Regions from separate parts of the Arthrobacter sp. FW306-1B-G06A genome, predicted to be linked through region 1. Evidence: riboswitches for the same ligand, from Rfam matches in the RefSeq annotation. Region 1 holds a riboswitch; each other region holds the start of a gene.
What was found. A riboswitch is a leader RNA that binds a small molecule or an ion and turns the genes downstream of it on or off. The one in region 1 is predicted to bind cyclic di-AMP.
Positions count from the first base shown of each region.

Region 2: another riboswitch for cyclic di-AMP. It lies ahead of AC3WJM_RS17815 (aggregation-promoting factor C-terminal-like domain-containing protein); the one in region 1 lies ahead of AC3WJM_RS00170 (M23 family metallopeptidase).
Region 3: another riboswitch for cyclic di-AMP. It lies ahead of AC3WJM_RS06640 (hypothetical protein); the one in region 1 lies ahead of AC3WJM_RS00170 (M23 family metallopeptidase).

Region 1 covers NZ_JBYSXB010000001.1:33,277-40,782, reverse strand. The annotation lists gene serC (phosphoserine transaminase) at 1-931, opposite strand, end outside; gene AC3WJM_RS00175 (iron-dependent transcriptional repressor DtxR) at 1,203-1,898, shown strand; cyclic di-AMP (ydaO/yuaA leader) riboswitch at 2,024-2,231, shown strand; gene AC3WJM_RS00170 (M23 family metallopeptidase) at 2,234-3,052, shown strand; cyclic di-AMP (ydaO/yuaA leader) riboswitch at 3,198-3,364, shown strand; gene AC3WJM_RS00165 (NlpC/P60 family protein) at 3,370-4,134, shown strand; gene AC3WJM_RS00160 (HNH endonuclease) at 4,384-4,884, shown strand; gene mobA (molybdenum cofactor guanylyltransferase) at 4,922-5,551, shown strand; gene AC3WJM_RS00150 (DUF6457 domain-containing protein) at 5,583-5,870, shown strand; gene AC3WJM_RS00145 (molybdopterin molybdotransferase MoeA) at 5,867-7,192, shown strand; gene AC3WJM_RS00140 (FdhF/YdeP family oxidoreductase) at 7,255-7,506, shown strand, end outside.
Region 2 covers NZ_JBYSXB010000037.1:32,022-39,527, reverse strand. The annotation lists gene AC3WJM_RS17840 (SixA phosphatase family protein) at 24-554, opposite strand; gene AC3WJM_RS17835 (winged helix-turn-helix domain-containing protein) at 766-1,635, opposite strand; gene AC3WJM_RS17830 (hypothetical protein) at 2,356-3,228, opposite strand; gene AC3WJM_RS17825 (response regulator transcription factor) at 3,444-4,184, shown strand; gene AC3WJM_RS17820 (sensor histidine kinase) at 4,197-5,675, shown strand; cyclic di-AMP (ydaO/yuaA leader) riboswitch at 5,840-6,013, shown strand; gene AC3WJM_RS17815 (aggregation-promoting factor C-terminal-like domain-containing protein) at 6,016-6,753, shown strand; gene AC3WJM_RS17810 (bifunctional glycosyltransferase family 2/GtrA family protein) at 6,914-7,506, shown strand, end outside.
Region 3 covers NZ_JBYSXB010000009.1:26,136-33,641, forward strand. The annotation lists gene AC3WJM_RS06615 (acyl-CoA dehydrogenase family protein) at 1-1,068, opposite strand, end outside; gene AC3WJM_RS06620 (TetR/AcrR family transcriptional regulator) at 1,181-1,939, opposite strand; gene AC3WJM_RS06625 (helix-turn-helix domain-containing protein) at 2,000-2,395, shown strand; gene AC3WJM_RS06630 (TetR/AcrR family transcriptional regulator) at 2,401-3,021, opposite strand; gene AC3WJM_RS06635 (flavin-containing monooxygenase) at 3,092-4,186, shown strand; cyclic di-AMP (ydaO/yuaA leader) riboswitch at 4,271-4,416, shown strand; gene AC3WJM_RS06640 (hypothetical protein) at 4,419-5,486, shown strand; gene AC3WJM_RS06645 (PucR family transcriptional regulator) at 5,645-6,859, opposite strand; gene ald (alanine dehydrogenase) at 7,080-7,506, shown strand, end outside.

The DNA of each region.
Region 1 (7,506 bases):
CAATGACGTTGGAGCGGTCCTCGGCCTTTGCCACGAACGGGGTGGCGTACTCGGAAGCCTCTGCCCAGCTGTAGATACGGCTTGCGGAGTCCGCGGTGCGTCCGGAAGCGAAATCCAGGCCACCGTTCTTGTTGAGCCACTGGACCTGGGCATCCAATGTCACCAAGGTGGACAGGGACGGCGTGTTGTAGGTCTGGTTGAGCTTCGAGTTGTCGATAGCCGTCTGCAGGTCCAGGAAATCTGGGATCCAGCGGCCGCTTGCCTTGATACGGGCCGCGCGCTCCAGGGCGGCGGGGGAGAAGAGTCCCAGCCACAGGCCTCCGTCGGACGCAAAGTTCTTTTGCGGGGCGAAGTAGTAGACGTCGGCTTCGGCAACATCAACATCCAGGCCGCCGGCTGCGGACGTCGCATCCACCAGGACAAGTGAACCCTCGCCGGCGTCTTGGACGCGCTTGACCGGAGCGGCGACACCCGTCGAGGTTTCGTTCTGTGGCCACGCGTACACGTCCACGCCTGCTTCGGCCTGGGAAACCGGCCGGGTACCAGGCTCGGACGTGATGATGGAGGAAGCTTCAAGGAACGGTGCCTTGTTGGTCGCCGAAGCGAACTTGGAACCGAACTCACCGAAGGAGAGGTGCTGGGCCTTCTTCTCGACCAGGCCGAAGCTGGCGACGTCCCAGAACGCGGTGGAGCCTCCAACGCCGAGAATCACCTCGTAGCCCTCGGGCGCACGGAAGAACTGGCTAAGTCCCTCGCGGACGGAGCCCACCAGGTTCTTGACGGGTGCTTGGCGGTGGGAGGTGCCGAGGATCGTTGTCGAGGCGGCGGAGAGGGCCTCGATCTGCTCCGGGCGGACCTTGGAGGGCCCGGCGCCGAAGCGGCCGTCCTTGGGCAGCAAATCGGCGGGGATGGTGATGCTGTTGTCGCTCACGGGATGCTCCAATGGTGAAGTAGCGGCCTAGATGGGTCGTGGCAGGTGGCAAGCTGCCCCTTCGACTCCCCAATTCTGCCTGACACCGCAGGCGGGGGCAGAACCGAAGGTGTCATAGTCCGCCACGTGGAAACCATTGTTCGGCCAGCTCAGGAGAGGACGGCGGACCGGACGGTGGACAAGCGCCGGAATTATCCGGAGTAATTCCAAATAAGCTAAGCTTGGAGCTGGCGAAAATACGCAAGATACTGCGCTCGAGGAGCTGAGCTGGATGACGGATCTGATCGATACCACTGAGATGTATCTTCGGACCATTTTGGAGCTTGAAGAAGAGAACATCGTGGCTCTTCGCGCCCGCATCGCCGAGCGCTTGCGGCACTCCGGCCCCACCGTTTCCCAGACGATCGGGCGGATGGAGCGCGACGGCCTGGTGATTGTGTCCAACGACCGGCACCTTGAGCTGACTGAAACGGGCCGGAAACGCGCCACCGAGGTCATGCGCAAGCACAGGCTCGCCGAACGGCTCCTGGCAGATGTCATTGGACTGGACTGGGCCTACGTGCACGATGAAGCGTGCCGTTGGGAGCATGTCATGAGTGAGCGCGTGGAACGGCGGCTCTATGAGTTGCTGGACCACCCCACTGAATCGCCCTATGGCAACCCCATTCCCGGACTCGAAGCGCTGGGTGGAGCCGCGTCCCACGCCTTTACGGATGGCGTGGTCAACCTTCTTGACGCGATGAACGAATATTCACCTGAAAACCGGGTCACCGTCAGCCGGCTGGCTGAACCGATCCAGGTGGAACCGGAACTTCTGGTCCAGTTGGACGAGGGCGGAATCCGCCCGGGCGCCAGGGTGTCCCTGGAGCGCGTAGGGGAGTACATCTCCGTTCGCGTGCCCAATATCGAGGGCGCGCTGGAGCTGCCGCCTGAGGTCGCCTCGCACGTGTTTGTCACGGTCGCCTAGCCGGCCCGGCGGGGTCGCCCGCAAAGATAACGAAATTATTACCGTGGGGCTTAATCCCCTATAGTTAAATACTGGCGCCGATACCAAAGCGTTACCTGATCCGAAGCCGAGTTCTGCCAGCGGATCAGGTGGATTAGTCCATTCACTGGCAGAAACGGAGGAACCACCATCGGCTGTCGAAAGACGGCCTTGGGGTGAAGTCCGTAGCGGAAGTGCAAACAACGCAAGGCCCCTCCGGGTACCTTGCGTTTCGTGCCCTTCGCGCGGACCGGGTCCACGATCTCTCTGGCCCGAATCCGACAGCTAACTTCGCAGGCTTGCCAGAGAGGAAAACCTTGACCACGCAGAACACCAGGGGCCGCAGGCGCGCGTCCGGTCCTACTGCTGAGCTGCGGAGCACAAGCGCCGTCGAGCACGAGCGGCCGCGCGATCCCCATCGCGAACTTCGCCGCCGCAAGGGTCCTTTGCGACAGATGGCCGAATTCGCCGCCGCGAGCGGAGCGGGACAGAAGGCCGGAGTGGCCCTCGCCACGACGGGCCTCATCCTGACAGTCGCCATGCCGGGCACCGGCGCCATGACGGCCACGGCGGATTCAAGCCAGGCCGCCTCGGCTGTGGGCACCCAGCCCGAGATTCCGGCCGCGGCAAGCGCCACGATCGACTTCAGCCGTGCCGCAGTGTCAACCACGGCGGATCCGGACAGCAAGCTCAAGCAGCTCTTGAGCGCACAGTCCGTCGGCACCATCAAGACCTCGTCCTCCAAGGGCACCCTGGGGGCGCCCCTGGACACCCTGACCACGGCCTCGCCTTTCGGCTACCGCGTGAATCCCATCACGGGCGGTTTGGGGGAGTTCCACCGCGGCCAGGACTTCGTGGCCCAGTGCGGCACCCAGGTCCATGCTGCCGCGGCCGGCAAGGTCACCTTCGCCGGCTGGCATCCGTATGGCGGCGGAAACCGCATTGTGGTGGACCATGGCAACGGCCTGGAAACCACGTACAACCATTTGTCGTCGTTCAACGTCCAGGTGGGCCAAACGGTTGGCCGAGGCGATGTCATCGCATTGAGCGGCACTACGGGCGCCTCCACGGGCTGCCACCTCCACTTTGAAGTCATGGTCAACGGCGACGTCGTTGACCCCCTGGGCTGGCTGTAGCCAATCCGATGGAAGTCTCTCGCATGCTTGTCACGCTCCGTGACCTGAATGTGACATTCAGCCAAAACTCATGTACCGTCTAACTCGCATCAACTTTTAGAGAGTTGATGCACTCGGGTGGATTGCCTAGCTCTGCCACTGCCCGAGGTTCCGTTCGCAAAACATCGTCTGGCAGAGGCGGGGGACCCACTTTTGGTCATCTTCACCGATGGCCTTGGGGTTAAGTCGCACGACTTCCGAGAGGGAGGAGTGTGGCCGGATGACTCCCATCCGAATCCGACAGCTTACCTCGCGGGCATAGGGAGAGGCCTCTTAACGTGTCTTCACGCTCTACTGTTGCGCGCCACCGTGCCGCGGTCACCAAGACCAACTCGCTTGCCGTTATCGCTAAGACTGTCGGCAGCAACGCCGGTGGCGTAGGCCGTCAGGCAGCCGTTATCGCAGCTGCTTCCGGTCTGGTGCTCACTAGCGGTATCGCAGCCAACGCTGCAGAAACCAACGTTCCCCGCGAGTCCACTTCGACCTCCGCCCTGGAAGTCCAGTCCATCGCCCAAGCCAGCATTTCGGCCGACTCCTCCGTCGCCATCAAGTACGAACGCCCGGTGGTTTCCACCGAAGCTGCTCCGGTTGTCGCAGCTCCGGTTGCCACCCAGGAAGCCGCTCCGGCTTCGCAGGCTGCCACGGGTGCCGCTACCGGCTCCTCGACGCTTTCTGTGACCGCTGCTGTTTCGCCCGCCACGAAGGTTGCCAGCGGCAAGGGCGCAGCGATTGCTGCCGCAGCTTACGCTCAGCTTGGCGTTGCCCAGGACTGCACTGCCCTGGCCTCGAACTCCCTGGCCGCTGTTGGCATCAACTTCCACGGCTGGCCGGCAGACTACCTCTCCCTTGGCCGTACGGTCAGCGCTGCTGAAGCGCAGCCGGGAGACCTGGTCTACTACCAGAACGGTGGCATGGGCATGGCCCACATCGCTGTTTACGTCGGCAACGGCATGGCAGTCCACGGCGGCTGGAACGGTGGCACCACCGCCCTTTACAGCGTCAATGTCGGCTCCGGCCCGGTCTTCATCCGCGTTGGTGGCTAAATAGCCCCGGTTACATAGCTTCACTGGAACATCCCCGCTGGTCCGCCGGTGGGGATGTCCTGTTTTAACGAGCGTGCGCTTACGTGTCCGGCACATGAACTTTGACCGACACTGCGCTGGAACCCCCGCATGGATTCGTTGATCTGGCCTTCTGGTGTTTACTCTTAGGTTGTCGATCCACAGCCCGTACATGCAGAGGGCAGCCGGCCCTCGCGCCCCTGACGGGTGCGGCCGTGAAGAGGTACGTGCATGCGCACACTCGTTCTGAATGCTGGATATGAACCGCTGGCGGTAGTAACCTTCCGCCGGGCGCTGGTCCTTGTGCTCACCGGAAAAGCGAGCGTAGTGGCCGAAGGCGACGAGCCTGTCGTCGGGCCACAAGAGATTCTCGGACGTCCTTCCGTGATTCTGCTCAATCGCTACATCCGGCCAAGGTACAACACCATCACGGCGGTCACACGCCGCGGCGTCTTGCGCCGTGACGGTCACCGTTGCGCCTACTGCGGGAAAGCAGCGCACACCATTGACCACGTCCACCCCAAATCCAGGGGCGGCGCGGATTCCTGGGAAAACCTGGTGGCAGCGTGCTTGCGCTGCAACAACGCCAAGAGTGACCACACCCCAGCCGAGATGGGCTGGAAACTGAGGTTCACTCCGGCGGCGCCCACCGGGACTATCTGGCAAATCAAGGAGCTTGAGAAACCTGCGCCCGCATGGGATCCCTTCCTCCTGCCCGAGTCGGCGGCCTGAACCGGAATTGAGCCCGCTTCCCGGGTAATCTGGGCGGGTGGACTTTGATGCGGTGATATTGGCGGGTGGCAAGTCCTCCCGCCTCGGCGGCGTGCCCAAAGCCCAGTTGAGATACGACGGCGCCACACTCCTTGAGCGCGCCGTGGCGGCCGCACGCGGTGCGGGAAGCGTCGTCGTCGTCGGCCCGGATCCCGGCACTCTGCCGGACGGCACATTGACCGCGCGGGAGGAGCCGCCCTTCGCCGGACCCGCAGCCGCGATCGCCGCCGGACTCCTCGCCCTGGGGCACGGAGGCGAAACGCAAAACGGCGAGGAGCCGTCCACGAAGCACGCGCCCTGGGTTCTCGTCCTGGCCTGCGATATGCCCCTGGCCGCCGCCGCGGTTCCGGTCCTGCTCCGGGAAGTTGCAGGCCACCAGGACACGGACGGGGCCATGTCCGTATCCGGCGACGGTAGGAAGCAGCCGCTGCTCGGGATCTACCGCGTATCTGCTTTGCAGCGCGAAGTGCAAGCTGCCGGAGAAGAACGTGGCCTGGTCAACGCTGCGGTTTTCCGCCTGCTTGCTAGGCTTGATCTGCTGGCCGTGCCTGTCCCCGCAGGGTCCACCGATGACGTGGATACCTGGGATGACGCCGCGGCGCTTGGAGTGGACGGCGACCTGCCGTGACAACAGCTGTACCGGACAGTGGAGGCGGATCGTGAAGAGCCAGGAAGAAACGCTCGAGGAATGGTGCAGGAGCCTGCTGCAAGCGTATGAGTTGGACGACGTCGAGATCGACATCAACGAGATCCTGTCCCTGGCGGGCGTTGCAGCCCATTCGGTGGTCCGGCCGGCGGCTCCTTTGACAACCTTCATTGCGGGCTTTGCGGCCGGGCTTGCCTCGGGCTCGGGACAAGCCACTCAATCTGCGTCGATGGATGCAGCCCTGGGCCTGGCACGCACGCTCGCGAAGGACTATACGAACCCCGGAACCGACGCCGGATGACGGAAGCCCCCGAGCATGTCCCGCATGCCGACCACTTGTGGGCCGAGGCGCGGCAACTTGCCTTCGATAGCGCCACGCCCATTCCCGCCGCACCCGTTGCCCTGAAGGACGCCATCGGCAGGACCCTGGCCTCGGATGTCCACGCCTTGCAGGACCTGCCGCACTACGCGTCCTCCGCGATGGATGGCTGGGCAGTCAACGGCAGCGGTCCATGGATCCTCGCCGAACCCGGCCATCGGCTGGCACCGCACCAAGCCAGCCCGATCGCCACGGGTGGCCTGATCCCGCCCGGGGCCAAGGCCGTTCTGCGGAGGGAGAGCGGGGTCCTGACCACGGACGAAGACGGCTTACCACTGCTCGCGCTCGGCGGGAACGCGAAGCCCGGCGAACCGCGCAACGGGCAACACATCCGCGACGCGGGAGAGGAAGCCGCGGCGGGCGAGCTGCTGATCAAATCAGGCGTCGTCCTGAACCCGGCCCATCTCGCCCTGGCCGCCCTGGCCGGACGTGATGAACTGGACGTCCTGGGCAAGCCCCTCGTGAAAATGGTGCTGACCGGCGCCGAGGTGGTGACCGCGGGTGTCCCGGCCCCCGGGCGCGTGAGGGATACTTTCGGTCCCCAGCTTGGCGCCGTCGTCGAGCTCCTTGGCGGGATCCGCGGCGAGCAAATCAAGGTGGGCGACTCCTATGACGAATGGCTCTCGGCCCTTGAGGAAGGTGAGCTGTCGCCGGACGCGCCACCCGCCGACGTCGTCATCACCACCGGGGGTACCGGCCGTTCGGGGACGGACCACTTCCGTCGGGCCATTGCGGAGCTGGGTGGCCGCTTGCTGATTGATGGAATTGCGATGCGTCCGGGACATCCCGGCGTTTTGGCCGAGTTGCCGGACGGTCGCTTCGTGCTGGGCCTCCCAGGCAATCCGCTCGCGGCCATGATGGTCCTCTTCACGATCGGCGCGCCGCTCCTCGCGGGTCTGGGTCACGGAACACTGCCCGAGGTGGGCGAGGTTCCTTGCGGTGCAATGCTCGACGCCGACCCCGGGCGCACGCGCTTGCTTCCCTTCAGGTTTGTGTACGGCTTGGCGTCGCCGGCCCAGCACGCGGGGCCCGGGATGATGCGCGGCCTCGCCAGTGCGGACGGAATCATGGTGGTGCCGCCGCACGGCGTACAACTTGGAGAGGCAGTGCCAGCTTTTCCATTGCCGTGGGGGCCGCCGCTTCCCCGGCCGAAGCCACCGGAGGACAAGGCCAAGAAGACTCCTGCCAAGCCAGCACGGAAGGTTTCGTCCGGTCCGGTGGACTGGAGCGCCCTGACGGGCTGAGAGTTTCAGGTGCAGGATGGACGCGGGTGGATTAGAGAGTCAGGCCTTGCAATGATGGGGACATGAACAGGCATGCTCCCGAGCAGGACATCAATGAAGATGACCTCCAGATCCACCCACCCAAGCGCTCCGCGGCGGGCGTCAAAGCTGTCACTGTGGCATTGGAACGGGGCTGGTCCCAAGCGGGTGTCAGCCGGACCGTCAAGTCAATGCTCCGCGTCAACCAGCGGGACGGTTTCGATTGTCCCGGCTGCGCCTGGCCGGAGTCCATCACGGGCAAACGCAGTCCCGCCGAGTTCTGCGAAAACGGGGCC
Region 2 (7,506 bases), on a different contig from region 1:
AGCTGCCAGTTCGCGCGAGGGAGCTACTTCTTTGGGCGAGGAACTGCGAAGTGGGTCAGCCGGGCATCCTGCCCATCGAGTTCAGCCCACGGCTTTTCAAGTTCCATGACTGTCATGGCGCTCGTGGGGTAACGCGTTGCGGCGTCCATGTAGGCGTCATGGTCCGAGTCGCGGGAAGCCAAGTGCATCGCGAGGTCCTGCACGCCGGGCATGTGCGAAAAGATCATGAGAGTGGTGACGGTTTCCGGCACATGGTTGATGACGGTCAACATGCGTTGCGCGGAGGCGGCGTACAGGCCGTCCTCGAGTTTCGGCGTCGGGGCCTTCTCCCCCAGCTCGCTGCACACCCACGTGCAGGTCTGCCGGGTCCGGAGCGCGGACGAACACAGGATGAAGTCCGGAATCACGTGGTGCTTAAGGAGCCATTTCCCGGCAAGGGGGGCTTCCTTGTGGCCGCGTTCGGCAAGGGGTCGCTCATGGTCCGGCACACCGAGGGGCCAGTCCGACTTCGCATGCCGCATGATCACCAGCCGCTTGATGTGATGCTCGCTCATCCCCCCACCCTATCGCCGCGGAGGCACATGCTCACTGGTCCTGAGCGCAGGAATGCGGCCGCCTGGTTCGCGCGGGCGCTGTCGCGTGAGCGGGACATCCCGAAAGCGCCGTTGTTGCGTGAGGGACGAGCGCAGGCGCCGAGGGATCGTCCCGCGGAAGCGAAAGCGCCCGCCCCCTAGACAGGGGGCGGGCGCCTTGGACGGGTGGGGACTAGATCGAGTATTCCGGAGCGGCCCAGACGATAACCTCGGGGTGCTCGTAGAAACGGTAGCCCTGGCCGCGCACGGTGCGGACCGTGTTTGCCAGGCGGCCGAGCTTGGAGCGTAGGCGCCGGATGTGGACGTCGATGGTGCGCTCGTTGGGGACCTCTTCGGCGTTGCGCCACAGGCCCTCGAGGAGTTCGTCGCGGCCCACGGTGCGGGTGCCGTTCTCGACGAGGTAGTTGAGGAGCTCGAATTCCTTGAACGTGAGGTTCAGGGATTCGCCGTCGAGGTGCACCTCACGACGTGCGAGGTCGATCAAGACGCCGGACGGGCGGGCTTCCTGTGCAGGCTGCGGGCGGAGCGCCTCGGAGCGCTGGCGGTTGCCAACGGTGGGGTCACCGAAAGTCGAACGGACGACGTCGAGCGCGGAACCGGGCGCGCTGGCCGGGGCTACTGCGACGGCGGCATAGCTCTCGGCGCCGGAAACGAGGGACTGCGCGTAGGCCCGGATTTCCTGGGCCAACTTGGCAATGGACGTTCCGGCGGCCGCGGCCGTGTCCTCGTCAATGCCCATGTAGAGCACGAAACCGCGGGCCACATTGTCATTAGCAACGGGACGGATAGAGCGGTCCGCTGGAGCCAAGACCGGCGTGGGCGCAGTCATCGGCGAGGCCTCGTTGGCGGGAACAGCGCGGAGCTGGCCGTAGGAGTTGGGGTTATAGCCCTGGGGGACGTAGCCGGGTGCCTGGCTGCCACCCTGCGGTGCGGGCTGGGCGTAGGCCGGGCGGTTGCCGAAGCCGGGACGCAGGCCGGCGTTCGACGCGGCCTTATTGGCGTTACGGACGGAGATGTGGACGTATCCGGATGCAACTGACATGGAGTGCTTACCTCAAAGTGAATAGCCGTCATCGCGGCTTCGAATGCTGGTCTGGTCCCCGCAATGAGATGGGGAGGGGCGCCCGACGCTGGGCAGGGGGCGAATGCCTGAAACTTGTTGGGGTCTTAAGTTAGGCATGCATTCGACAACAGCTCATCGAAGTACCAGCGGGTGCGCTGGGCTCGATCGCTGCGGCTGCAGATGCTGTTGAGTTCTTGTTCACATTTGAAGTGTGCAACGTAACAAAGGGAACTTGCAAGTAACAAAGGGCCGGACCGTCCACATTTTGAGACGAATCGGACTATTGTGCCGCACATCACAATTCACACATGTCCAAATGTGACCCATTCTCGTTCGTCACACTGGCTATTCTTGGCGCAATATTCGAATAAAATTTGATGGATTTGCCGTTTTCTGAATCTCAAGCCACGTCACGCGCTTGCCTTTGAATCTCGAGATATGAAACAACCCTTGTCCAATCCTGGATCGGCATCTCGTGAAAATTCTTTGGCAAATCGTCTGCTAGGACCCCCGCAATGGCCCTAGCCTCACGCCGCGCTCGCACTGGATGTCGTTTTGAAGGCCCGTAACGACATCAGCTCCGTGGGCCCACGCCGCTAGGGTTCCCTGGCCGTGGGGCCACGCCGGCGAGGGTCCCTGCCTGAGCTTGCGAAGGCCGGGACCCGGTGGGGACTTGCGAGGCGAGGGTGGCGGTGGGGACTAGTTGGTGGTGCCGGTTCCTTGGGTACTTGATGTGGTGGCAGTAACGATCTGGATGGACTGGGCCGTGTACTTGTCCGATTCCTTGAGCGCAGTGACCCTCACGCTGGATCCGGATTTCACATCGGCGAGGGTCAGGGTGGTGCCGCCGCTTCCGCTTCCACGTTGCCGCAGGCCTTCAGCTACCACGACGTCCGTTCCCAGCGCATAGGTTTTCGTGAACCCGTCCTCGCTCTTGACGGTCATGGAACTCGCTGAGATGTCGGTGACCGTACCCAACTGACCCGCCATGGTGACATAGCTGCCGTTCTGGAGGACCACGTATTCCGAGTGGACCGCGGCGTTCAGGCCGCCCATGCCGACGCCGAGCCCGCCAGGGCCTGCGTTCGTGCCGCCCGGGCCACCGAATCCGCCCTGGCCGTTCTGCCCGGCCCCAGGTCCCTGCGCGTTGGTGGTATCCGCGGCCGCGGTCCCGTTGCCGGCGGCATATGCACCGGCTCCTGCCGCAGCAGCGACCACCACCGCGACGCCGCCAACAATGAGCCCCTTCTTCAGGCTCCAATTCTTGAAAAAGGAAGGTCGGGGCTGTCCGGCGTTGTATTGCTGCGGAGCACCCCACCCGGCGGCCGGCTGCTGGTTCGCCGGCGCCTGCGGAGCACCCCACCCAGCGGCCGGCTGCTGGTTCGCCGGCGGCTGCCGAGGACCCCACCCGGCGGCCGGCTGCTGGTTCGCCGGCGGCTGCGGAGCACCCCACCCGGCGGCCGGCTGCCCGGCACCAGCCTGCGCAAAATCATCAAGGGGGCGGATCACCGGCTGCGGGTGTCCGTTCTCCGGCTCGGAACCAGGTACGGAGGGGTTGTTTTGCTGATCCATGGTGTTCTCCATCGAAATCGAGACTGTTTGGTCGTGATTGTTCTTGTCCCAAACAGCGTCAGCCGCTTTGCTGTGCGTTGGCTGTGTCGAACTGAAGGCTTCCCTGTGACCTGCAGAACCGCCACAACCTCCGGACAGGTGGCTAGGCTGGGACTCACAGGGTGCTCACAGCAACGGCAAAGCACTGGCAAACCGGCAGATTGGAGAGTTGTCCCATGGCATCCTCGCACTCCATGACCAACAACCTTCCGCAACTCAGCCACCCGGACGGTTCCCCCATCCGTGCCCTTGTGGTTGACGACGAACCCAGCCTCGCCGAGCTCATGAGCATGGGCCTCCGCATGGCGGGCTGGTCGGTGGCGGTGGCGGGCGACGGTCCCGCTGCGGTAAAGCTCGCCAAGGACTTCCGACCGGACGTCCTGGTGCTGGATGTGATGCTTCCAGGGTTCGACGGCGTCGAGCTGCTCGGCAGGATCCGCGCCTTTGCGCCGGAGGTGCCTGCGCTCTTCCTCACCGCCAAGGACGACGTACAGGACCGCATCGTCGGGTTGGCCGCCGGCGGCGACGATTATGTCACCAAGCCCTTCAGCATGGAGGAAGTCCTGTTGCGCCTGCACCGTCTGGTCCAACGCTCGGGGGTGGCCGCGATGGACACCGCCGAGCTGGTGGTGGGCGACTTGACCCTGAACGTCGACACGCGTGAAGTTACCCGCGGCGGCGAGGACATCCCGCTCACGGCGACCCAGTTCGAGCTCCTGCGCTACCTCATGGAGAACCCCAAGCGCGTGGTCAGCAAGGCCCAGATCCTGGACCGCGTGTGGGACTACGATTTCGGCGGCCAAGCCAACATCGTGGAGCTTTACATCTCATACCTGCGCAAGAAGATCGAGGCCAACCACCCGCCCATGATCCACACGGTGCGCGGAGCAGGCTACGTCATCAAGCCTGCCGAATAGCCGGGGCGCCGAATGTCCGCACTCTCGGGTATCCCCCGCCAGACCGACCATAGCTGGTTCAATCCTTCAACCTGGCACTTGCGCACGCGCTTGATCCTTCTCTCCATGGCACTCCTTGTGGCCATCTGCGGTGCAGTCGGGGTGGTCAGCTATGCCTCCATGGATGTGTTCCTCACGAAGCAGCTCGATCAGCAATTGATGCAGGCCTCCCACGGCCGCCCGCCGCAAGGCAACCCTGGCGGCCGTCCGGACCCGCTGGACCCGCGCGGCCAGAGCATCGGCACGCTCAATGCACGCATCCTTGCAGGCCAGGTGAGCAGCGATGCCGGCTTCTTGTCCTCCGATGCCACACGTGCGCCGTTGTCGCCCAGCGACGCCCGAATCCTGTCGGCGCTCCCGTCCGATGGCCGCCCGGTTGATCGCACGCTGTCCACTGGCGGCTACCGGCTGGTGGCCACCGAAACTCCATACGGCGATGTTGTCATCACAGGTCTCCCTCTCGCCTCGAAAGAGGACACCGAGGCCTCCCTCGTCTGGACCATGGTGCTGGTCTCCTTGGGCGGACTGGTCCTGATCGGGCTGGCCGGAACCGTGCTGATCCGCCGTACCATGCGGCCTTTGGAGCAACTCTCCGACGTCGCCACCAAGGTGTCGAAACTTCCGCTTGACGCCGGTGAAGTGGCCCTCGCGGTGCGTGTTCCGGCGTCGGCGGCCCATCCGAGCACCGAAGTGGGAAGCGTCGGCCATGCTTTGAACCTGATGCTGGACAACGTCTCGAGCGCCCTCGAGGCCCGCCAGCAAAGCGAAACCAAGGTGCGCCAGTTCGTCGCGGATGCGTCGCACGAACTACGCACTCCGCTGACCGCCATCCGCGGCTACACCGAACTCTTGCGCATGACCGAGACGTTCACCGAAGACGGGCGCAAGTCGCTGGGCCGGGTGCAGAGCCAGTCCGAACGCATGACCACCCTCGTGGAGGACCTCCTTCTCTTGGCCCGGTTGGACGAAGGGAAGGCCCCGGAATTCACCGATGTGGACCTCACGCAGTTGGTGATCGAGACCGTCAGCGACGAGAAAGTCATGGCCCCCGAGCACATCTGGCAGCTCAAGCTCCCGGATGAGCCCCTCACGGTCCGCGGCGACACCACCCAACTCCACCAGGTTTTGGCGAATCTGCTCTCCAACGCCCGCAAGCACACCGAGGCGGGAACCACCGTGGTCACGGGCGTGATGCGCTCCGCCGATGGCAGCGCCGTGGTGACCGTGACCGACAACGGCCCGGGCATCCCGCCTGAATTCCAGGGCAGGATCTTCTCCCGCTTTGCCCGTGCCGACGCCGCCCGGTCCGGCTCCGAGGGCACCTCCGGCCTCGGCTTGTCCATTGTGGAATCCATCGTTCAGGCGCACGGCGGCACGGTCGAAGTGGCGTCGCGGCCTGGCCGGACGGAGTTCGCGGTGCGGCTCCCGGCGCTCAGGACTGCCCCGGCCTGACGGGCGAACCAGAAGAGTACGACGCCGGTGCGCGGCGCGCGCAAGTCGACGCACCGGCGTCGTGATCTCCGTTACCTAAATGTGACTTAAGCTGGATCCTCCTGTACCGTCGAATAGGTGCGCTGGATCATTCCGGCCACCGCCGGGTAGGCGCCGAGCTCTGCCACTCCCCGGTGCCCAACAGTCCAGGCAGAGACGGGGGACCCAGGTCTCCGGGCAAGCGCTCATGTTGAGCCAGCCCTAGGGGTGAAGCCGTGCCGCCACGTTCCGCTGTGGCCACGGCCGGATGACCTCATCCGAATCCGACAGCTAACTCCGCAGGCGTCGAGAGGCAATCACCATGTCTGATTCCAAGGATCAGTCGCGCCCTGTTGCGCGCCACCGCGGCGAACCTGCCCGGAGAAACAAGTCACGTTCCACGCTGAGGCGAGCCGCCTCGAACCTCGGCACCGGCCAGCGCATGGCAGTTGTTGCCGGCGTCGTTGCCGTGTTCCTCGGCGCAGGCGCTGCCACCCAGGCCGCCGGACAAGCCATCAACGCCCAGGACATGAGCCGCACGTCCGAATCCCGCACGGTGGATCACTCAGCCACGCCTTCGGCCACCGCCACGCCGTCGGCGAGCGCAAGCGCGAGCCCCAAGCCGAGCACTGCGTCGACGCCAAGCCAGGCGGCCGCGCCCGCTCCAGCCGCCGTCGCGCCCCAGGCTGCCGCACCGGCCGCACCCGCTGCACCCCCTGCTCCAGCGGCACCGGTTGCACCCGTCGCCGTCGATGATCCCTCCGGCGCCCAGGCCTACGCCGCAAGCATCCTTCCCTCCTACGGTTGGGGCCAGGGCGAAATGTCGGCCCTGATCACCTTGTGGAACAAGGAATCGGATTGGCGCACCACTGCCACCAACGCCTCCAGTGGCGCTTACGGCATTGGGCAGTCGCTGCCGGCCGAAAAGATGGCGTCCGAAGGCGCCGACTGGCAGACCAACTACCAGACGCAAATCCGCTGGGGCCTGAACTACATCAAGGAACGCTACGGATCGCCGTCCGCGGCATGGTCCTTCCACTTGGCCCACAACTGGTACTAAGCCAAGAGCCAACCACAAAGTACGTCGAGGTCCGTCCCTTCCGGGACGGGCCTCTCCGTTTCTTGGCCAGGCAAGTGATGCGCCACGCTGGTCACACATCCACAGCCACGTCACAGGTTCCGCCTAAAGCCTTCATATTCGGCAACGGCACTCTGGATACATGACGCTCATCGAATCCACCTCCGGAACCCTGAAGGACCCCGCGGTGGTGCCGCCGGGCCTTCCCGTCCAACCCAGCACTCCCATCCAGCGCAGCACGGGGCTGCGCGCCCCCGTGGACACCCACACCGCCATCCCCGTCCTCGACGTCACCATCCCCGTCTTCAACGAGGAACGCGATCTCGAAGAGTGCCTGCGCAGGCTTCACGGCCACTTGCGCGAATCCTTCCCGCATGGCTTCCGCATCACCGTGGCGGACAACGCGAGCACGGACGGCACGTTGAAAATCGCGGAGCGCGTAGCCCGGGAACTGCCTGAGCTCGCGGTTGTCCACCTTGACGAGAAGGGACGCGGCAACGCCCTTCGCAAGGTGTGGCTTGCATCGCCGTCGCCCGTTCTGGCTTACATGGACGTTGACCTTTCCACTGACCTCGCCGCACTGGCGCCCCTTTTGGCGCCGCTGATCTCCGGCCATTCGGACCTCGCCATCGGCACCCGACTGACCCGTAACTCGCGGGTCGTCCGCGGCCCCAAACGCGAGTTCATTTCGCGCGGATACAACCTGATGCTGCACTCGTTCATGGGTGCCCGCTT
Region 3 (7,506 bases), on a different contig from region 1:
GGTGAACTTCGCGAGCGCCGCCTGCGCGGGAGTCAGCACGCCCTCTTCGTCCAGCTTGGTCATCTGCATGACCATGAGCTGCATGGTGGCGAGCTCCGAATGCATCCGGGCAAGTCGCTCCTGCACAATCTGCGAAGCGGCCAGTGGGCGGCCGAACTGCCGGCGTTGGGCCGCGTACTGCACCGCGGTTTCGTAACAGGCAGTGGCGTGCCCGACGGCGGACCAGGCCACTCCCAGCCGGGTCGCCAAGAGCACCCGGGCTGTGTCCTTGAAACTCCGGGCACCCGGGAGCGCGTTTTCCGCCGGGACGAAGACATCCTCAAGGCGGATGTGTGCCTGCCAGATTGCCCTGAGTGACAGCTTGCCGTCAATGGTCGTGGCGGAGTACCCGGGGGAATCCTGGGGGACGAGGTATCCGTGAACCTGCCCGTCGTCGCCACGGGCCCAGACGACGGTCAGCCCGCCGATTGAGCCGTTGCCGATCCATTTCTTTTCACCGTTGAGCACATAGCCGCCATCGACGGCGGTCGCAGTCGTCTCGAGTCCCACCGAATCGGAACCGTGCGCGGGCTCGGTCAAGGCGAAAGCGCCATATTCCTCGGCCCGGGAAAGCGCGGGAAGCCAACGGTCCTGCTGCTCTGGGGAACCGCATTCCGCCACGGACCGCAAAGCCAAGCCGCCCTGGACAGCGACCACCGTGCCGATGGAGCCGTCCCCGCGGCTCAGTTCCATGGTGACCAGTCCGGCGGCGGTTTTGCTCATGGCCGGGAACCCGTCGACGTTGATTCCGTCGCGCAGCAGATCAAGTTCACCCAGGCGCTTCACCAGATGGAGCGGATACTCCGCGCGCTCCCAGTACCCCGCGATGACCGGGAGCACGTCGTCCTGGACAAAGGTCCGAGCGCGGTCCCAGTAGGCGCGGTCTTCGCGGCTAACGTCCTTGAAGACGGACGCCGGGTCCGGGTCCAGGGATTCGTTCAGGACATACTCGGGCTCCATGGTGCCGGCCGGAAAAGCTGCGCCGACCGGGAATATGGCATCCAGTTCCTCGGAAGCGCTGTTGGACATCGTCGTCATGGGGGATCCTCGCTCGGGGTTGCGATCTACGACTCCCAGCATGCGCTGACACTCAGTTTCATGTCAAGGAACTCAGTTCCACCATGGATTCTGCTGGATCGAACTAAGCCAGGGCGTCCCGAACCGCTTGAAGGATCCGTTCTGTACCCGCTGCCGGATCGAGGACAGCAACCACGACGGCGGGCCGGCCGCCTGGCGCGGACGCGGCACCGGCTGCGTCGCTACCCGCCTCGCCGGTTGAAACATGGGCGAAAGTGTCCGCCAACGCGCCCAATTCACGCCCGAGCCGCGCGGCCAGCTCTTCGGCTTCAGCTTCCCGCACATTGCGCTCCGCATCCGCCTCGCGTTCGCCAGCAGAAACCGCCCGCAGCCATTGGCGCAGGACGCTGTTGTGCACAGCAACCACCGACGCGGCAAAGGCCACGGCCGTGACCTCGCGGCTTTCGCCCTCGGGCAGCGCGGAAAGAAGATGATTCCGGAAAGCCCGTTGATAGCGATGCGTCATGACCAGTTCACGGTCACGAAGAGCCGGCACTTGATGCAGAAGCTCGTAGCGGGCGAGGGAGGTTCTCCAGTTGCCCACATGGTGGCCAAAAACCAAGAGCGCGGCATCCACGACGGCACGCAACGGATCCGCCGTCGTCCGCGCAAGGAGGTCCTGGACCCGCGCCAGAATACGGTCGTGATCAGCGAAAACAATGTCCTCTTTGGAGCCGAACTTGCGGAAAAGCGTGCTCCGGCTGATCCCTGCGGCATCGGCAAGATCGTCCACGGAGGTCGCGTCATAGCCTTGCCGCACCAGTAGATCGATTGCCGCGGCCACGGCGAGCGCGGGATCCGGATTGGCGGGGTAGTTGACCATAGGCGTGAATCTAACACGGCGGCGTAACCGCACAGCCTTGAGCGCGGCTAGGCTTCTGCCATGGCATTGATAGCTCCCCGCGTGACGCCTGGCTTGCCCGCGGACGACGCCCGTAACCTGGCGCGCTCACTCCAGGACAGCAACGACATCACCGTCTTCGTGGATGGCACGGTCCACCGGCTGCCGGATGAGGCGAGGGACGCCGTCGTCGACCTCCTTGGCAGGCTGGGCCGAGGTGAAGCTGTGACCGTGAGCAGCGTCGAGGAAATGCTCACGACGTCGAGAGCGGCCGAACTCGCGGGAATCTCGCACACCTACCTGCGGAACATGACTGACCGTGGCGAAATCCCGGTGGAATACCGCGGCACGCATCGGCGCATCAGGCTCGCGGACATCATGGCGTGGCTGGAAACCCAGAAGAAGACGGCCGCGGCGGAAGAGGAAAGCAACAAGTAGAAAAGCTACGCGAGGGCGGCCTTGAGCGCAGCGTGGACCCAATCCCGGTAGCGGTCCAATCCCCAGGCGAAGTCCAGCACGAGTGACCGGTAGGTGTCCGGATGACCCACCGACCAGATCACGGCAGCGGCTTGCTCGTCGCTCATGCCGGAGCTCAGTGCCCCGCGCCGCCTGAGCGCGGCCGCAGCTTCCGCATAGTTCCGTAGCCGGGTTTCGGCCCGGTCCCGCTCCACTTTTGCGGCTTCGGCGTCGACGGCGGAGGCCTGCCGCATGACGGTGAACAATTGGGTGCTCCGCGGATTCACCTCGGCAAACCAGTCGGCCAACAGCGCCAGGACCGCTCCGGCGTCGGCGGCTGCGGCAGTCCGCTCGCGCATGGTCTCCGGCACGGTGCGAGGAGCATCCGGACCCGCAGCCGTCGCGTCGACCACGGCGGAGAGCAGCGCAGCCTTGTTGCCCACGGAGTTGTAGATGGTCTGGACGGCCACACCTGCTTGCTCGGCAACGGCCCCGATAGTGGTGGCCACATACCCTTTGCTCAGAAACAGCTGACGGGCGGCCTCCACCACGGCAGCTTTGGTTGCGACAGCTTGAGCTAAGCGCCTGTCATTGTGCCGGATTTCCACGAAAAAAGAATATCATTCCAGTTAGTGGAATGCTATTCTAGTGACCTCGGACACCTCAGGAGGCTTCGCGATGGACAGCAATGAGGCAGTGAACACGGTAATTGTGGGCGCCGGGCAGGCGGGCCTCGCCACCGGATACCACCTGAAGAAGCACCGGCAAGATTTCCTCATCCTGGACTCGCAGGCCCGCGTCGGCGACGTGTGGCGGAGCCGATGGGATTCCTTGCGTCTCTTCACCCCGGCGCAGCACGATTCCCTTCCCGGCCTGCCGTTTCCAGCCGCCCGGGGGACCTTTCCCGGCAAAGACGCCATGGCCGAATACCTCGAGAATTACGCCACGAACTGGGAACTCCCGGTACGCCATGGCGCCCGCGTCGTCGGCATCGAGCGGGAGGACGGCCGGTTCCGGGTGCAGTCGAGCACCGGGTCGATCCTGGCGAGAAACGTTGTTGTTGCCACGGGCCCGAATACACAGCCACGGGTCCCGGCGTTCGCCAGGGATCTCGATCCCGGCATCCACCAACTGCACGGAGCGGAATACTCCAACCCGGACTCAATTCCGCCCGGAGATGTCCTGGTGGTCGGCTCCGGCACCTCCGGCGTCGAAATCGCCTTGGAGCTCGCACTCACGCACCGCACCTACATCGCAGGAAACCCTCCGTTCCACATTCCAGGCCCCGTGACGCGATACGCCGGCGGGCTTTGGTGGCTCTTCATCCACAAGGTGCTGAACAGATCCACCCCTATCGGCCGCAAGGTCGCGCTCGGGTTCACCCAGCACGGCGCGCCACTGATCCGGACCTCAACGCGGGAGCTCGACGCCGCGGGAGTCACCCGCCTACCACGCCTGAAGGGCACGCGCGATGGCCAACCCCTGACCGATGAAGGTCACGCGATACCGGTGTCCACGGTCATCTGGGCTACTGGTTACCAACCGGACTTTGGCTGGATCCAAGGACTTCCCACGGATGGGGACGGCTGGCCGCTCACCCTCCGGGGCGCCGTGGAACAACTCCCAGGACTGTTCTTTGTGGGCATGCCCTTCCAATACGGGTTGACCTCCGGCCTCGTGGGTGGGGTCGGCCGCGACGCCGAACACGTCGCGGGACTCATCGCCGGCCAGGCCGGGCAAAAACGGGTCACCGCGCCCGTTATTCAAATGTGACTTTGCATGCCGGCTGTTGTAACGTCGAGGGGCGACCCAGTCCCCAGCCGGGCCGCTTCCGGGTTGACGCCGAGCTCTGCCGCAACCCGGAATCCGCCAGACCCGCGGCAGAGACGGGGGACCCAGAGTCTCCGGGCCCACTTCAGGCCCTTGGGGTGAAGCCGCCACGCGCGGCCGGACGGCCTCGTCCGAACCCGACAGCTAACCTCGAAGGCGTTGAGAGGCAATCACCATGTCCCCAACCATGGATCAGCCTCGCCGTGCCCAAGTGGCGGGCGAGAGCACCAAACCAACCGGACGTCGTCGGGCCACAGACAGCGAACCGTTCATCGCTGCGCCGGCTTCCGAACCTTTGAGTTCGACGGCGGCGCCCACCCCCACGGCAACACCGACGACGGCGGCGCCCACCACGCGCGCGGCCGCCCGGGCGGCCGAACGGAAGCGGGCCTCCGAAGCCAGCGAAACTGCGGCCATACAAACAGTGCCTGCTGCGGCGGCAGAACCTGCCACCGCGGCCATACCGACGGTGTCTGCTGCGACCTTGGCTCGCGCGACAGCAGAGTCGGCCAAAACCGAGAACGCAGCCACAACGGCACTTCCCGCGGCAACCCGCGCCGGCGCCGGTCCGGCGCCCCTTACCGGTTCCTCCTTCAGCCGTGAACCACACGCCGTCCTCAAGAAGGCCGCCGCCGTCCGGACGATGAGCAACCGAATGGCAGTGGTGACAGGTGCCCTAGGCATCTTGTTGGCCGCCGGCTCCCTGGGACAAGCCCTCGAGTTGCCCTTCTTCGGCCAGGAATCCCGCGCCCAGGACGCTGCCAGCGCAGACAGCCAGGACTCCACGCAATCCAGCGCTCCTTCCACGACGCCAAGCACCTCCCCCAGCGCTGCGGGATCACCTTCGGCAGCTACCCCGAGCGCCAAGTCCGGCCAGGCCGGGGACCCGGCGCAGCATTCGCCGCAAGGACCGGCAGCTGTCGAATCGTCGAGCGTCCCTGCACCATCGATCTCCGTTCAGGTTCCGGCCCTCCCGTCAGCGCTGCCCCCAAGCCTCACCCCGGCGCCTGTTCCTTCCACCCCGGTTCCGGCCCAGCCTGCGCCGGCTCCCAGCCCCGGTCCGACCGGACCCGCTAGCCCAACCCCGACACCGGATCCGACGGATCCAGCGTCTCCGACTCCCGCACCCACAGGTTCTTGGAAGCCGCTGACCCCGGCCAGCCCCACACCGACGCCACCGCCTACCCAACCGGGCGTCGATCTTGGGTCGATTCTGGACGCAGCAACCAAGGCACTGCAGTGAGGATGGGAGGGCATCGAGCATTTGCCGTCGAGTGGCACGGACGATGCTGCCGGAACACCCGGACGCAGATGATTCAGCACCGCCCGGACCGCTGGCGCTGCAGCCTTCAGTTGAGGCAGTTCAACAAGTAGGCCAGCGCGGTTTCCGGTACCTGCGCTTCAAATCCGCGGTCGGCCAGCCCAGCGGCGCGCCTTGAGCGTTGCGTGGAGTTCGAGCCGGGTGGCGCCATTCAGCGGATCCGCTCCGATAAGCTGGCGGACCCTGGCCAGTCGGTTGTAGATGCTGCTGCGGTGCAGGTGGAGCTTCGAGGCCACATCCTGAACGGAGCCGTCGCTGTCGTAAAGGAGTTCGAGCACGGGCAGCAGCTCGCCGTTGCGGTCGGCGTCCTCGATCTCCTGGAATTGCACGGAACCCGAATCGTCCCACCCCCCGGGCGCCTGTAGCCGTTCGAACAACTGGTAGATCCCGGCCGAGCGGCTGTCCACGAGCTCGCCGAGCGGAGGATCGACGGCGGCAGCCTGGGCCGCGAGCTTCGACTGCCGGTACGCCCGGCCCAGTTGGCGAATAGCCGAAAACGGCTCGCTGATGCCAAGAATGACGCGGTCCACTTTTCGGCCGGCACGCTTGGCGAGTTCCAGCTGATAGTGGACCAGGACCTGGGCATGCTCTGCCCGTCCGCCCGTTTCGCGGAACAACAGGACCGAGTGCGTCTCAGTCCCGGCGCTGAAAAGCACGGAATCGACCCCGATAGTGGCCTGCAGTGCGACGGAACGGTGCGTCAGGGTCGCCGCGATCGGATCAGAGACGCCGCCACTGTCCGCAGCATCGAGCACGGTCACCAGCTGCCACGGTCCCCTGCCTTGGATCTCCTTCCATCCCGCCACGGCCGCCACCGCGTTGGACTCGCCTTGGCATGCAGCGAGGAATTCCTGCTCACGGCGGCGCCGGAACTCCGATTCCGCCGTGTTGGAATCGAGCAGCAACCCCGCGAGGAGGTCCAACTCGTCCCGGACCCCCGGCAGCTCGGCGAGTATCGCCGTCGCGGTCTGCTCGTCAAGGTCCTGCTGGACCCAGAGGTATCCCACACGGAATCCGCGCACCAGCAACGGGACGCAAACCCGCCCGACCATCCCGAGTTCTTCATTGGCTGGTACGACGACGGGACGCACCGCGGTTGCGATGCCGTGCGAGAGCTGCCAGGCGCTGACGTCCACCGGGACACGCTTGCTGAGGAGGAAATTCACGCGCACGCGGTCGGCGTGGGACTGGTTGGAGCTGTAGGCGAGCAGCACGCCGTCGAGGTCTTCCAAGGAGAGGCCGCGGCCCAACTTGAGTGCTACGTCCTCGACGATTTTCTCCACGTCTTGCTGCATGGAGAAAACACTACTTTGCCCCACGAACATCAGGCGACACCTGACGCCCTCAATATCGACAAATGTCGAGTCGAAGGCGGCAAAAACCGCGGAATTCCGGGGAAGTCGGCAACCGTGACGATCGCCTTTCCTGTCGGCTGGCTCACAGCGGATTTATTCTGGAAGCACAGTCCCCCGCAGAGAAAAAGGCCGTTGAAGCCTTTCGAAGATGGAGCCCAAAATGATCATCGGTGTCCCCAAAGAGATCAAGAACAACGAATTCCGCGTTGCCATCACGGCCGCGGGCGTTCACGAGTTCCGCACCCACGGCCACACCGTTCTGGTGGAACGGGGCGCAGGCCTGGGCTCCGGTATCACGGACGAGGAATACTCGGTTGCCGGCGCTGAGATCGTGGCGGAGGCCGACGACGTCTGGGCACGCGCTGACATGGTCATGAAGGTCAAGGAACCGATCAAGGCCGAGTACCACCGCTTCCGCAAGGGCCTGATCCTCTTCACCTACCTGCACTTGGCCGCCGAGGCCGAGCTGACCCAGGAACTCATCAACTCCGGCGTCACGGCCATCGCCTACGAAACCGTCCAGGACGGCCGCGCGCTGCCTCTGTTGGCACCCATGTCCGAGGTTGCCGGCCGCCTGTCGGTCGTCG